2 linked regions of the Saccharothrix espanaensis DSM 44229 genome follow. Each later gene encodes a partner of the first gene's protein in a complex. Links are inferred from orthologs where the notes say so. Each region holds a gene or a part of one and is shown on either strand. Other genes may lie near its edges.

The links.
Region 2: the proteins of tig (region 1) and rpsG are in contact, whole or in part, in a crystal structure (PDB 3GTY), measured with the Thermotoga maritima proteins. The link is inferred for Saccharothrix espanaensis DSM 44229 from one-to-one orthologs. Residues at the interface, in WP_004081061.1 of Thermotoga maritima: Glu122, Val124, Val129, Leu130, Tyr133, Glu188, Gly259, Ile262, Tyr263, Glu266, Ser270, Glu273, Gln274, Glu277, Arg308, Gln311, Ile312, Ser315, Tyr316, Glu325, Arg329, Arg336, Leu363, Phe366, Trp367, Arg373, Leu377, Arg381, Leu384, Glu387; in WP_004081843.1 of Thermotoga maritima: Lys34, Lys52, Lys55, Glu59, Arg62, Gln63, Glu66, Asn67, Lys69, Val71, Arg95, Ala109, Lys110, Lys111, Gly112, Arg113, Pro114, Glu117, Glu121, Ile124, Ala125, Tyr127, Asn128, Asn129, Thr130, Gly131, Lys135, Asp139, Arg142, Met143.

Annotation. Positions count from the first base shown.
Region 1 is NC_019673.1:1,437,585-1,445,002, reverse strand. What follows is about bases 2,742-5,610. They hold tig (trigger factor), read right to left. Parts: upstream 4,921-5,610; coding sequence 3,562-4,920; downstream 2,742-3,561. Other genes in these bases: BN6_RS06780 (ATP-dependent Clp protease proteolytic subunit), read right to left, coding at 2,831-3,436; BN6_RS06785 (ATP-dependent Clp protease proteolytic subunit), read right to left, coding at 2,742-2,801. Outside these bases: BN6_RS06800 (alpha/beta hydrolase), read left to right, coding at 1-59; BN6_RS06795 (RBBP9/YdeN family alpha/beta hydrolase), read right to left, coding at 103-690; ATP-dependent Clp protease ATP-binding subunit ClpX, read right to left, coding at 687-1,967; more of BN6_RS06785, read right to left, coding at 2,175-2,741; BN6_RS06770 (LysR family transcriptional regulator), read left to right, coding at 6,240-7,145. UniProt on the Bacillus subtilis protein: Involved in protein export. Acts as a chaperone by maintaining the newly synthesized protein in an open conformation. Functions as a peptidyl-prolyl cis-trans isomerase.
Region 2 is NC_019673.1:8,756,497-8,764,032, forward strand. The notes cover bases 2,255-5,241. They hold rpsG (30S ribosomal protein S7), read right to left. Parts: upstream 3,990-5,241; coding sequence 3,519-3,989; downstream 2,255-3,518. Other genes in these bases: fusA (elongation factor G), read right to left, coding at 2,255-3,419; rpsL (30S ribosomal protein S12), read right to left, coding at 3,989-4,363; BN6_RS38435 (LppU/SCO3897 family protein), read left to right, coding at 4,767-5,241. Outside these bases: tuf (elongation factor Tu), read right to left, coding at 1-1,179; more of fusA, read right to left, coding at 1,317-2,254; more of BN6_RS38435, read left to right, coding at 5,242-5,246; BN6_RS38440 (aminoglycoside phosphotransferase family protein), read left to right, coding at 5,436-6,305; BN6_RS38445 (TFIIB-type zinc ribbon-containing protein), read left to right, coding at 6,344-6,640; BN6_RS38450 (hypothetical protein), read left to right, coding at 6,834-7,280; BN6_RS38455 (hypothetical protein), read left to right, coding at 7,277-7,536.

The sequences.
Region 1 (7,418 bases):
ACCGCAAGATCGTGCCGGACGTGATCCGCTTCCTGGGCAAACGCGTCGAGACCCCGTGACGGCCGGCGCGGCGTGAGCGGGGTCAGCGCGGCGTGAGCGGGGTCAGCGTGGGGTGAGGGGCGTGCGGTCGCTGCGGACCCACTTCAGGACCGCGGTCCACGGGCCGTAGTCGGCCGCCACGTTCAGGTGCGCGCCGCCGACGATGACGTCGACGTCCAGCCGGAGCGCCTCGGCCAGTTCCTTGCCCCGCACCACCGTGCAGTACGGGTCGCCCTCGCCGAGGACCAGGCGGGTGCTCGCACCCGCCCGGCGCACGGTCGTCGGGTCCAGCGGGACGTCGAGGAACTCGCTGATCAGCGGTTCGCCGGCGAACTCCGGGCTGACCGGGGCGACCAGGAGGACCCGGTCGACCCGCAGCGCCTCGTCGAACTCCCCGGCCGCGTGGTGCAGCCACAGCAGGCACGCCAGCGAGTGCGCGACCACCACCCGCTCGCCCGAGCTGGGCGCGGCGGCGAGGTGTTCGCGCAGCTCGGCCAGCCACACGTGCAGCCGCGGCGCGTCCGGGAGGGTGAACTGCGGCAGGTCGACCTGCCCACCGTGGTGGGCGAGCTCGCCTGCCAGCCAGTTCTGCCAGTGCGTCGGTCCGGAACCGCCCAGACCGTGCAGGATCAGCGTGTGGGGAAGGCTCACGCCGACTTCTCGCGCCGCTCCCGCCGGGACGGCTGCCGCGCGACGATGGTCGGGTTCACGTTCTCCTTGACCGTCTGCTCGGTGATGACGACCTTGGCGACGTCCGTGCGGCTGGGGATGTCGTACATCACCGGCAGCAGGACCTCCTCCATGATCGCCCGCAGGCCGCGCGCGCCGGTGCCCCGCAGGATCGCCTGGTCGGCCACGGCCTCCATCGCGGTCTTGGTGAACTCCAGCTCCACCCCGTCCATCTCGAACAGCTTCTGGTACTGCTTGACCAGCGCGTTCTTCGGCTCGGTGAGGATGCGGACCAGCGATTCCTTGTCGAGGCTGGTGACGCTGGCCACCATCGGCAGCCGCCCGATGAACTCGGGGATCAGGCCGAACTTGATCAGGTCCTCGGGCATCGAGTCGGCGTAGTAGTCCGCGGCGTCGACCTCGGCCTTGGTGCGGACCTCGGCGCCGAAGCCCAGACCGCGCTTGCCCACCCGGTCCTGGATGATCTTCTCCAGGCCCGCGAACGCACCCGCCACGATGAACAGCACGTTCGTCGTGTCGATCTGGATGAACTCCTGGTGGGGGTGCTTGCGCCCGCCCTGCGGCGGCACGGACGCGGTGGTGCCCTCCAGGATCTTCAGCAGGGCCTGCTGCACGCCCTCGCCGGAGACATCGCGGGTGATCGACGGATTTTCACTCTTTCGAGCGATCTTGTCGACCTCGTCGATGTAGATGATGCCGGTCTCGGCGCGCTTGACGTCGTAGTCCGCCGCCTGGATCAGCTTGAGCAGGATGTTCTCCACATCCTCGCCCACGTAGCCCGCCTCGGTCAGCGCCGTGGCGTCCGCGATGGCGAACGGCACGTTCAGCATCTTCGCCAAGGTCTGGGCCAGGTAGGTCTTGCCGCACCCGGTGGGGCCGAGCATGAGGATGTTCGACTTGGCGAGTTCCACGCCGTCGTCGCGCCCCTCGCGCCCGCGGTCGCCCGCCTGGATGCGCTTGTAGTGGTTGTAGACCGCCACCGAGAGCGTGCGCTTGGCCTCGTTCTGGCCGATCACGTACTGGTCGAGGAATTCGTGGATCTCGGCGGGCTTGGGCAGCTCGTCGAGCTTGACGTCCCCCGCCTCCGCGAGCTCTTCCTCGATGATCTCGTTGCAGAGGTCGATGCACTCATCGCAGATGTAGACACCGGGGCCGGCGATGAGTTTTTTCACCTGCTTCTGGCTCTTCCCGCAGAAAGAGCACTTCAGCAGGTCGCCGCCGTCACCGATACGCGCCATGACCGCTGACCTCTGTCCCCTCCGGCGCACGTCCTGGTGAGGTGCGCCTGACTGCTTTGTCGGCATCCGCCCGCCGGCTGCGGGGTCCGCCCGTTCCCCTCGACGGTACCTGGCCTACCCACTTGTGTGGGAGGACCAGCGTGCCCCCGACACCCCGAACCGGGCAGGAACCCTGGTCGGCTCGGCGTGTCGGGCGTCACGTGGCACTTACTTGGCCGACAGCTTCCGGTACGGCAGGACGCTGTCCACGATGCCGTACTCCCGGGCCTCTTCGGCGGTCAGGATCTTGTCGCGCTCGATGTCCAGGCGCACCTGCTCGGGCGTCCGGCTGGTGTGCCGCGCGAGCGTGCTCTCCAGCAGGCGCCGAACGCGCTGGATCTCGTTCGACTGGATCTCCAGGTCGGAGACCTGGCCGTACACGCCCTCGGTCGCGGGCTGGTGGATCAGGATCCGCGAGTTGGGCAGCGCGTGCCGCTTGCCGGGCGTACCCGCCGCCAGCAGCACCGCGGCGGCCGAGGCCGCCTGGCCCAGGCAGTAGGTCTGGATGTCCGGCCGGACGAACTGCATGGTGTCGTAGATGGCCATCAGCGAGGTGAACGAGCCACCCGGCGAGTTGATGTACATCAGGATGTCGCGGTCGGGGTCCTCCGACTCCAGCACGAGCAGCTGGGCCATCACGTCGTTGGCCGACGCGTCGTCCACCTGCACGCCGAGGAAGATGATGCGCTCCTCGAACAGCTTGTTGTACGGGTTGGACTCCTTGATGCCGTAGCTCGTGCGCTCGACGAACGAGGGGAGCACGTACCGGGACTGCGGCGCGTGGAACTGGCTCACTGGTTCTCTCCTGGTCCTCTGCTGCCCGGTCAGTTGGTCGTCGCCTGGCTGGCCCGACTGATCACCTTGTCCACGAAGCCGTACTCCAGGGCCTCCTGGGCGGTGAACCAGCGGTCGCGGTCGGAGTCGGCGATGACGCGCTCCACCGTCTGACCGGTGTGCTGCGCGATCAGCTCGGCCATCTCCTGCTTGGTCCGGGTGAGCATGTCCGCCTGGATGGCGATGTCGGCCGCGGTGCCGCCGACGCCGGCCGAGGGCTGGTGCATGAGGATGCGGGCGTGCGGCAGGGCGTGCCGCTTGCCGGGCGTGCCCGCGGAGAGCAGGAACTGGCCCATCGACGCGGCCAGACCCATCGCGTAGGTGGCCACGTCGGGCTCGATGAGCTGCATCGTGTCGAAGATCGCCATGCCCGCGGTCACCGAGCCGCCGGGCGAGTTGATGTAGAGCGTGATGTCCTTCTCGGGGTCCTCGGCCGCGAGGAGGAGCAACTGCGCGGTGATCTGGTTGGCGATGCCCTCTTCGACCTGCGACCCCAGCACGATGATCCGCTCGCGGAGCAGGCGCTCGTAGACCGAGTCGTTGAGGTTCATCCCCGTGGCCGACCGCATCTCGGGCGTCGGGAAGTGCTGCGTCACGTCTGCCTGCCTAACTTTGCCGAAAAGAGTCTCGTAGCAACGACCTTAACGAAGACGGGCGGCGTCGCCTTCCCGACACCGCCCGCGTTCGCTCAGGGCTTCAACTCCGGATGAGGTCCGAGCGGCTACGCCGTCGGCTCGGCCGCGGATTCCTCAGTGGACTTCGTCTCGCCGAACAGCTCGTCCAGGTCGAGCGCGTTGCCGGCCTCGTCGGTCACGGCGGCCTGGCGGACCACCGAGGCCAGCGCCTTGCCGCGGCGCACGTCGGCGAAGATCGCGCCGAGCTGGCCGGACTGCTGCGCCCGCTTGACGTACTCGTCCGGGCTGATGCCGAACCGCTGCGCCTGGTAGATGATCCGCTCGGTGAGCTCACCGTCGGTGACCGAGAGCTGCTCGGCGTCGGCGATGGCGTCGAGCACGAGCTGGGTCTTGACCGCCTGCTCGGCGGCGGTGCGCACCTCGGTGTCGAACTCCTCCTGGGTCTGGCCCTGCTCGACCAGCCACTCGGCGAAGCGGTTCTCGTCGTGGTCGAAGGCGTGCACGGCGTCGTGCGCACGGGCCTCCACCTCGCCCTGCACGACGGCCTCGGGCAGCGGCACCTCGACGGCGGCCAGCAGCGCCTCCAGGACCTTGTCCCGGGCCTGCACGCCCTGCTGCATCTTCTTCACCCGGCCCAGGCGGACCCGCAGGTCGTCCTTGAGCTCGTCCAGGGTGTCGAACTCGCTCGCGAGCTGCGCGAAGTCGTCGTCGAGCTCGGGGAGCTGACGCTCCTTGACCGAGCTCAGCACCACGGTGACCTCGGCGTCGCGGCCCGCGTGCTCGCCGGCGACCAGGTTGGTGGTGAAGTTCTTCGACTCGCCCTCGGAGGCGCCGATCAGGGCCTCGTCGATGCCCTCCACGAGCTGGCCGGAGCCGATCTCGTAGGACAGGCCGGCGGTCTTGGCCTCCTCGACCTCCGCGCCGTCGACCGTGGCGGACAGGTCGACGACCACGAAGTCGCCCTCCTGGGCGGGGCGCTGGACGCCGGTCAGCGTGCCGAAGCGGGCGCGCAGCTCGTCGAGCTGGGTCGCCACGTCCTCGTCGGTGACCTCCTGCTCGTCCACGCTCACGGCCAGCTCGCCGAACGCGGGCACGGTGATCTCCGGGCGGACGTCGACCTCGGCGGTGAACGCCAGCGACTCGCCGTCCTCGATCTTCGTGACCTCGAAGTCCGGCCGGCCCAGCGTGCGGATCTCGCCGGAGTTGACGGCCTCCAGGTACTTGGCCGGGATGGCCTCCTGGACCACCTCGTCCAGGACCGGGGCGCGCCCGATGCGGCTCTCCAGCACGCGGGCGGGGGCCTTGCCGGGGCGGAAGCCGGGGATGCGGACCTGCTTGGCCAGCTTGCGGTACGCGCGGTCGAAGTCCGACTTGAGCTCGTCGAACGGCACCTCGACGTTGATCCGGACCCGCGTCGGGCTCAGGTGCTCGACGGTGCTCTTCAACGTGGTCTCCTCGTAACGGGCAGGACGTGCGGAACATCCCGGAAACGCTCTGGTCGGGCGCCGGGATTCCGCATGAGTCTAGGCGGTGGGGGGTGACGGGGGTCCGGCACCCCGGGAACTCGCGCGCACTACCGCGCGGGCGCCTGAGCGGGAGATCGTCTCCGACCGGCTTCGGGATCGCGTTCGGACCGCTTCGGGATCGCCACCGCGAGGGGCTCGCGGGCTTGTCGGCGGGCTGGTCCGAAGACCTTGTGGCGGACTTGCGGCGGGCAGGTCGCGGGCTTGTCGGCGGGGGCGCTTCGCGCTCGTCCACGGGCCGTGCGGGTGAATTGGACGGCCGTTTCCGGAGGAGTCCGCAGGCGTTCGCCGTTCGGCGCAGCCGCCATTTCCGCGGATTGTTTTTCGATTTCACCGCAAAGAGTGAGCCCGAGGGATCAGCGGCGGCCGGCGGGCGTCCCCTGACGCGCCCCGGGCGGCGTCGGGCGCGGGTCGCGTCGGAGCCGATCTTGACCCGCGCCGACCTGCGAGCACAGTCCGCAACAGTGCGGATTCGCCGTCGCGGAGGCCATGCCAGGTGACGGGGCCGCGGGTTCGGCGGTTCGGCGGCCGGCACTGCTCCCGGCGGACCAGGGAACGACTTCGGTATTGAGCCGTTCGAGTGACGGCGTCGTTTGCTGACGGAGCGAGACGCACCATCACCGACCGCAGTCGCGGGACCGCCGTGTAACACGGATGCCGCAGCGGCGACTAACCGTCGGCAACCACCACCGAGGGGAGGTTCGGCACAAGGGGTGAATTGCGGCCGTTTGGAGTAGTGGTCGACGGAAAACTTTCACTTGTCGAGATGACTCCACTCGCCGTAGTCCATTAGTGTGGGTTTCAGGTAGCGTGACGCCCGGACCCGCATCGCTGGACCACGAAACAATTCACGTTGCCGGGCGTTCTGGGGGGCCAGCAGCGGACGTCACCGGCAACCGGGACCAGAGGAACGAGCGAAACAATGTCATCGAGCTCTTTAACCACCTACCAGACAAGGTGCCGATGACCCGATGAGAGCCATTCCGCCGCTGCCGAACAGTAACCCAGGACCCTCCCCGGAGGCCGGCTCCTACCAGCACCGCGCCGAACTCCGACGGGCCCAGGCCGGAACACGAGACCATCGGGTACCGCTCCTCACGGTGGAGCGGCGATGTTGACCAGCAGGACGCAGCGTCCGGCCATCCGGCGCAGCTAGGTCGACCGCCGCCACGCAACGAACCCACGGCGCCGTCCTACACCGGCCGCTCGTGGATCACTTTCACGCACCGTTGGGGAGCTCCATGGAGACACGTCAGCTTTTGGCGTTCACAACTGTGGTTCAAACGGGCAGTTTCACCAAGGCAGCCGCCACGCTGAATTGCTCGCAACCCACCATAACCACGCGGATCAAGGCACTCGAGGAGACCCTCGGCGTGCCGTTGTTCCGCCGCCTCCCGCGCGGGATCCAGATGACCTCCGCGGGAGTCGAACTACTGCCTTTCGCGCGCAACATCATCACGTTGACGGACAAGGCGCGGAAAGCCATAACGATGAACGGCGAGCCGCACGGCAAGCTGGTCATCGGCAGTGCCCAGAGCCTCACCGACTACCGGCTGCTACCACTGATCGAGTACATGTGCTGGCGCTACCCGAGCGTCCAGATCTCGCTGCACTCCCGCAACACCCAGACGAACCTGTCGTCGGTGCGCGAGGGGCGGCTGGACTGCGCGTTCTTCATCGGCTCCGTGGAGCCCCGCGAGGGGTTGGAGACGACCGTGCTGTGCCCGGAGCCGCTGGTCATGGTCGCCGGGCCGACGCACGCGCTGACGCGGCGCTCCGTGATCACCGAGGATGAGCTGCGCGGGAGCACCCTCATCCGGGCGGAGAACGGGGCGAGCTACTACGAGCAGTTCGAGCAGGCGCTCGGCCTCCAGGAAGCGGAGTCGAGGTCGCCGGTGCTGGCGCTGGACTCGATCGACGCCGCCAAGCGCGCGGTCGCCTCGGGCCTGGGGATCAGTTTGGTGCCCGAGGTGACGGTGGCCGCGGAGTTGGCCGACGGACGCCTGTGCCGCCTGCCCTGGGTCCCGCCGTTCCGGGTGTACACCCAGTTCGCGTGGCGACAGGACAACTCCACCAACCCGTCGGTGACGGCGCTGGTGTCGGCCGCGGCACAGGTGGTGAGCGAGCAGGTGGCAACACCGGCCTGACACCCGGGACCGCCGTTCTTGAGCGCCCGATGGCGCGGGTGTGCTCAAGAACGGCACGCACCAGGTCTCAGTCCACCCCCGGTGGTCCCCAGGACTTCCCCCTGGGCCCCACCCCCTGCCGCCTCGATCCTTCGGGCCCGTCACCCTCCCGACGTGCACACCACCGACAACGATGACAAGATCGTCTCCCGGGCAACCCCCAGAACGGCAGAAACCCCGCCCTCCCGAAGGAGGACAGGGCCTCTGACCTGGTCGGGGCGACAGGATTTGAAC
Region 2 (7,536 bases), 7.3 Mb from region 1 along the record:
GGTGACCGAGCCCGCGCCGACCGTGCGGCCACCCTCGCGGATGGCGAACCGCAGGCCCTCGTCCATGGCGATCGGCTGGATCAGCTTCACGGCCATGGTCGTGGTGTCGCCCGGCATGACCATCTCGGTGCCCTCGGGGAGGGTCACGACGCCGGTCACGTCGGTGGTGCGGAAGTAGAACTGCGGGCGGTAGTTGTTGAAGAACGGCGTGTGGCGGCCGCCCTCGTCCTTCGACAGGATGTAGACCTGCGCGTCGAACTCGGTGTGCGGGGTCGTGGTGCCCGGCTTCACGATGACCATGCCGCGCTCCACCTCCTCGCGCTTCACGCCACGCAGCAGCAGGGCGGCGTTGTCGCCGGCCTGGCCCTCGTCGAGGAACTTCTTGAACATCTCGATCGAGGTGACCGTGGTCTTCTTCGAGGTCTCCTTGATGCCGACGATCTCGACCTCTTCGTTGACCTTGACGATGCCGCGCTCGATACGACCGGTGACCACGGTGCCGCGGCCGGTGATCGTGAACACGTCCTCGACCGGCATCAGGAACGGCCGGTCGACCTCGCGCTCGGGCTCCGGGATGTTCTCGTCCACGGCGGCCATCAGGCCGAGGAGCGCCTTGCCCCACTCGGCGTCGCCCTCGAGCGCCTTCAGCGCCGAGACGCGCACGACCGGCAGGTCGTCGCCCGGGAACTCGTACTCGGAGAGCAGCTCGCGGACCTCGAGCTCGACGAGCTCCAGGATCTCCTCGTCGTCCACCATGTCGGCCTTGTTCAGGGCCACCACGATGTAGGGCACGCCGACCTGGCGGGCCAGGAGCACGTGCTCCTTGGTCTGCGGCATCGGGCCGTCGGTCGCCGCGACCACCAGGATGGCGCCGTCCATCTGCGCCGCACCGGTGATCATGTTCTTGATGTAGTCGGCGTGACCGGGGCAGTCGACGTGCGCGTAGTGCCGGTTCGCGGTCTGGTACTCGATGTGCGCGATCGAGATCGTGATACCGCGCTGCTTCTCCTCCGGCGCCTTGTCGATCTGGTCGAACGGCGTGAAGGGGTTCAGGTCCGGGAACTCGTCGTGCAGGACCTTGGAGATCGCTGCGGTCAGCGTCGTCTTGCCATGGTCGATGTGACCGATGGTGCCGATGTTGACGTGCGGCTTCGTCCGCTCGAACTTCGCCTTCGCCACTGGATTGTCCTCCTGGACTTCTATTGCTTAGCCCGACGGGTGAGTTGCCACCCGCCGGGCGTCACGTCAAGGGTTGTGCGGACCCCAGGGACGAGACCCCGGAGAGCCCGCGTGGTGCTGCGGTGCTCCGGTTGGGGTTACTCGCCCGTCGCCTTCGCGATGATCTCCTTGGCGACGTTCGCGGGAACCTCGGCGTAGGAGTCAAAGGTCATCGAGTAGTTCGCGCGACCCTGGGTCCTGGACCGCAGGTCGCCGACATACCCGAACATCTCCGACAGCGGGACCAGTGCCTTCACGACACGGGCACCGCTGCGCTCCTCCATGGCCTGGATCTGGCCACGGCGGGAGTTCAGGTCGCCGATCACGTCGCCCATGTAGTCCTCGGGCGTGGTGACCTCGACGGCCATCAGCGGTTCGAGGATCGCCGGGCTCGCCTGGCGGGCGGCCTCCTTGAGCGCCATGGAACCGGCGATCTTGAAGGCCATTTCCGACGAGTCGACCTCGTGGTAGGCGCCGTCGAGCAGCGTCAGCTTCACGCCCACCAGCGGGTAGCCGGCCAGCACGCCGTACTGCATGGCGTCCTGCGCGCCCGCGTCGACCGACGGGATGTACTCCCGCGGGATGCGGCCACCGGTGACCCCGTTGACGAACTCGTAGAGGGCGCCGTCTTCCTTCTTCTCCAGCGGCTCCAGGTCGATCAGGACCTTGGCGAACTGGCCGGAACCACCGGTCTGCTTCTTGTGCGTGTAGGAGTACTTCTCCACCTTGCGGCGGATCGTCTCCCGGTACGCGACCTGGGGCTTGCCGATGTTCGCCTCGACCTTGAACTCGCGGCGCATGCGGTCCACCAGGATGTCCAGGTGGAGCTCGCCCATGCCGGCGATGATGGTCTGGCCCGTCTCCTGGTCGAGGTTGACCCGGAACGTCGGGTCCTCCTCGGCCAGCTTCTGGATCGCGGTGCCCAGCTTCTCCTGGTCCGCCTTGGTCTTCGGCTCGATCGCCACCTGGATGACCGGCTCCGGGAACGTCATCGACTCCAGCACGATGGGGTGCTGGGGGTCGCAGAGCGTCTCACCGGTGGTCGTGTCCTTCAGGCCGATCACGGCGTAGATGTGGCCCGCGATGGCCTCGTCGACCGGGTTCTCCTTGTTGGCGTGCATCTGGAAGATCTTCCCGATGCGCTCCTTGCGGTCCTTGGTCGAGTTGATGACCTGGGAGCTCGCCGCGACCCGACCCGAGTACACCCGGATGTAGGTCAGCTTGCCGAAGAACGGGTGCGACGCGATCTTGAACGCCAGGGCCGCGAACGGCTCCTCGACGGAGGGCTTGCGGAAGGCCGGCGTCTCGCCGTCCTGCAGCGTGCCCTCGACCGGCGGGAGGTCGAGCGGGGCCGGCAGGTAGTCGATGACCGCGTCGAGCATGGGCTGGACGCCCTTGTTCTTGAACGCGGAACCGCACAGCACCGGGTAGGCGCTGCGGTTCTTCACGATCGCGCGGATGCCGGTCTTGATCTGCTCCGTGGTCAGCTCTTCGCCGCCCAGGTAGAGCTCCATCAGGGCGTCGTCGGTCTCCGCGACGGCCTCGACCAGCTGCTCGCGGAACTCCTGCGCCTTGTCGACGAGGTCGGCCGGGATGTCCTCGACCGTGTAGTCCTCACCCTTCTGGACCTCACCGCGCCAGGTCAGCGCGCGCATCTCGACCAGGTCGACCACGCCGATGAAGTCGCTCTCCGCTCCGATCGGGATCTGGATCGGCAGCGGCTTCGCGCCCAGGCGCTCCTGGATGGTGCGCACGGTGAAGTAGAAGTCGGCGCCCAGCTTGTCCATCTTGTTGACGAAGCAGATGCGCGGGACGTCGTACTTGGTGGCCTGCCGCCAGACCTGCTCGGACTGCGGCTCGACACCTTCCTTGCCGTCGAACACCGCGACCGCGCCGTCGAGCACGCGGAGGTTGCGCTCCACCTCGACGGTGAAGTCCACGTGACCGGGCGTGTCGATGATGTTGATCTGGTGGTTCTTCCAGAAGCAGGTCGTCGCGGCCGACGTGATCGTGATGCCGCGCTCCTGCTCCTGCTCCATCCAGTCCATCACGGCCGCGCCGTCGTGGACCTCGCCGATCTTGTAGCTGATCCCGGTGTAGAACAGGATCCGCTCGGTCGTCGTGGTCTTGCCCGCGTCGATGTGGGCCATGATCCCGATGTTGCGGACCTTGGCCAGGTCGGTGAGCACATCCTGTGCCACGGGTGTTTCCCCTGTCTTGAGCTCGCAGGCTCACTAGGGCCGGGAGAGCCCGGCGGGCGGTTCGCAAGTGGATCTTCCGGACGCCCGCCGGGCGTCACATCACCAGCGGTAGTGGGCGAAGGCCTTGTTCGACTCGGCCATCTTGTGGGTGTCCTCGCGGCGCTTGACGCTCGCGCCCAGGCCGTTGCTCGCGTCGAGCAGCTCGTTCATCAGGCGCTCGACCATGGTCTTCTCGCGGCGCTGCCGGGAGTAGGTGATCAGCCAGCGCAGCGCCAGCGTGGTCGAGCGACCGGGCTTGACCTCGATCGGCACCTGGTAGGTCGCACCACCGACGCGGCGGCTCTTGACCTCCAGGGCGGGCTTGACGTTGTCGAGCGCGCGCTTGAGCGTCACCACGGGGTCGGTGCCGTTCTTGTCGCGGGCGCCTTCGAGGGCGCGGTACACGATCCGCTCGGCCACGGAGCGCTTGCCGTCGACCAGCACCTTGTTGATGAGCTGCGTCACCAGCGGAGAGCTGTAGACCGGGTCGGTGATCAACGGCCGCTTCGGGGCCGGTCCCTTGCGGGGCATCAGCTCTTCTCCTTCTTCGCGCCGTAACGGCTACGGGCCTGCTTGCGGTTCTTCACGCCCTGCGTGTCGAGGGAACCGCGGATGATCTTGTACCGGACGCCGGGGAGGTCCTTCACACGACCGCCGCGCACGAGCACCATCGAGTGCTCCTGGAGGTTGTGACCCTCACCCGGGATGTAGGCCGTGACCTCGATGCCGCTGGTCAGCTTCACGCGAGCGACCTTGCGGAGCGCCGAGTTGGGCTTCTTGGGCGTGGTCGTGTAGACGCGGGTGCACACACCGCGCCGCTGCGGGCTGCCCTTGAGCGCCGCGGTCTTCTGCTTCGCGACCTTGTCCTGCCGGCCCTTTCGGACCAACTGCTGGATCGTTGGCATTCGCCGACTGCTTCTTCCGTTCGAGTGCCCGCCGCCTTGCCGACGTCGAGCACTGGTTACCTGGTCCCTCTCTGCACCCGAGGTCGGGCGTGTCGCGCCCGTAGACCTCAGGTCCGCAGGCAACATCCCAGGATGCCCCTACGAGTGGAGGTCACCGCGGCCGGCTGTCCAGCACCACTGGCGCGTAGGCACGCGGAGCGGCCCGACATGGGTCGGGCACGAGTACCAAAGATACCCCGGCCGGTTCCCACTGGTCAAAACGGGGGGTCGCACGACCCGACCGGACCCGCGCGGGTACCCGGCGGTTCACCTGCCGTTTCCTTCCAACACCGTCGACCTGCGCGGAATTCCCCGCCGGGGACCACCTCCGGCCCGGTTCCGGGCGGCGGTCACACTGGTGCGCGTGGACCCCGTCACGCCCGGCCCCGACCCGCTGCGCCGCCGCAAGGTGGCGACCGTCCTGGTGATCGCCTCGGTGGTGGTGCTGGTCCTCGGCGCGGGCGTGGTGTTCGTGCTCGGCCGGACGTCGAACCCGGCGGCGGGCGACTGCGTGGTCACCTCCGGCGGACCGTCGAACGCGATGGCGGTGCGGAAGATCGACTGCGGCGCGCCCGAGGCGACCTACCGGGTGTCGTCCGGCCCGTGCCCGGAGGGCGACCACCTGACCGCCGGGGACCTCTGCCTGGCGCTGGACGTGGCGCCCGGCGACTGCCTCAAACCCGTTGAGTACCAGGGTGTTTCGGCGTTCCACAGGTGGCCGTGCGACCAGGCCGACGTGCGGCGGGTGACCCGGGTCGCCGACACGGCCGACCGCGGCGGCTGCGACGGCGGGCCGGCCCACGTCTACGCCACTCCCCCGCGAACCGTGTGCCTCGACCGGTGAGCCGTGCACGCGATTGGACCCGCGAGCCGCGCGTGTGTGGACGGGTGAGCCGCGCGTGAACGGACGGGCCATTTGTGCGCACGCTTGGACCTGCGGGCCGCGCGTGCATGTCGGACCGGCGAGCCGGGCGTGCTGGGGCAGGTGAGCCGTGCGCGTACTGGGCCGGTGGGGCGGGAGCACACTGATCGGGTGAACTCGGATCTCGTCGCGGGCATGGCCGCGCTGGTCGCGGCGGACGTACCGGCCGAAGTGCTCGCGGTGCGCGGGGACGTCGTGGTGGTGCGGGTGGGCGACGTGGTGCTGAAGGCCCACGAGCGCGGCACCGACCGCGCGGTGCTCGCCGCCCGGCTCCGGGTTGCCGGCGACCCACGTCTGGGTGAACTCCTGCTGGCACCCGCCGGTCCGCCGGCGGAGGTGCTGGGGCGGGTGGTCACGGCGTGGCCGCTGGGCGTTCCGGTGCCGCAGGACGTCGACGCGCTGCCGCTGGAGGCCGCCGGGCGGCTGCTGGCCGACCTGCACCGGTTCGGGCGGGCGGACTTCGCCGGGCCGGTACCGCCCGCCGGCGCGCGCCCCCGGATGGAGCGGGCGGTGCACGACCTGCCGGCCGGTCCCCGGTCGGCGGTGGTGCGGCAGGCGTTCGACACGCTCGTGCCGGTGCTCGGGGACGCCGACGGCGACACCCTCATCCACGGCGACTGGCACCTCGGCCAGCTGGTCGAGCACGGCGGCTGGCGGCTGATCGACGTGGACGATCTGGGGCTGGGCGACCCGGCGTGGGACCTGGCCCGGCCCGCCGCGCTGTTCGCCGCCGGCGTGCTGGACCCGGAGTCGTGGAGCCGCCTGCTGGACGCCTACCTCGACGCCGGCGGGACGGCCGTCGAGCGCGCCGACCCGTGGGCCCGGCTGGAGGTGCCGGCGCGGGCGCTGGTGGTGCAGATGGCAGCGCGTGCGCTCTCGGCTGCGGAGCGCGACGACAAACCGCTCACCGAGGCACAAGAGGCACTGCTCGACGCCTGTGCTCGGATCGTGTCGGAACACGAACCCATTCCGCGCGGCTAATATCGCGCGTATCGCACCGAGAGCAGGAGGCTCACACGATGCAGTGTCCCAAGTGTCATGCGAACATGCGCACCTTCGACCGCATGGGTGTACACATCGAGCAGTGCGACGGCTGCCGCGGCGTCTTCCTGGACTACGGCGAGCTGGAGGCCATCACCCGGTTGGAGACCCAGATGGCCGCGCCGCCGCCCCCGCCGCCCGTCGCGCCGGCTCCCGCCCAGGTGCACTACGTGCAGCCGGTGCAGCAGCCGGGCTGGGGCGCGCAGCCGCACTACGGCCACGGTTACGGCCACCGCAAGCACCGCGGTCTCGGCGGGCTGTTCTTCTCGTCCTGAGCCGGCCCGCGATCTGATCCGGTCCGCGCTGTGCGTCGGTCCGTGATTTGAGTCGGTCGTCGAGCCGGTCCCGGCAGGGCCGGGCCCGGTTTCGCCGACCCCGCCGCGGCCGCCGTGGTGCGGTCCCGGCGCGCCGACTGTTGCGACTACCGAAAAACTGGGTGATACTCGGTAGTGACTGAGGGAGGTCGCCATGTCGGTCGCGACGGAGGCCGCGCTGATCCGGGATCTCTTCGACCAGATCGAGGAGATCGAGGAGGTCGCCTCCAGCCTGTCGGAGGACGACGAACGGCGGCACAAGCTCGACGGCGTGGTGGCGCGCGCGCTGCGCAAAGCCCCGCCGGTCCGGCCCGTGGTGGCCGGTGAACTGCTCGACCTGACCGAGAAGACGGTCAAGGCGTGGGCCCGGGAAGGCGTGCTGGCGATCCACAGCCGGGAACCCAGGATGCTCCTGGACACCGTGCGGCTGCACGAGGTGCTGCACCTGGTGGCGGAGCTGCGCCGGGCCGGCCGCACCCGCGGCCTGCTGGACGAGGTGCACCGCCGGTTGAGCGACCGGGCCCTGCTCGACCGCGAGGACCTGGCGACGAGCCTGGCGCAGTTGCGCCGGGGCGAAGGACGGGTAGTCCGCTCAGCTTGATCACCGTCGTGGAGACGCCGCTGGCCGGCGTCCAGTCCGCCCACCTGCGCGGCCCCGCCCGCCAGGCGTACGACCGCTTCCTGGACGAACTCGCGCACAGCGGCTGCGCCGCGCTCGGCTACCGGGTGACCGGGCCGGAGCCGCTGCCCCGCCTGTGCGTGAAGCACCTGCGCGGCACGGACCGGGTGATCGTGGCGTTCCCGGACCCGGCGACGGCCTGGGTGCTGCTGGTCGGCACGCACGAGGACGACCCGGG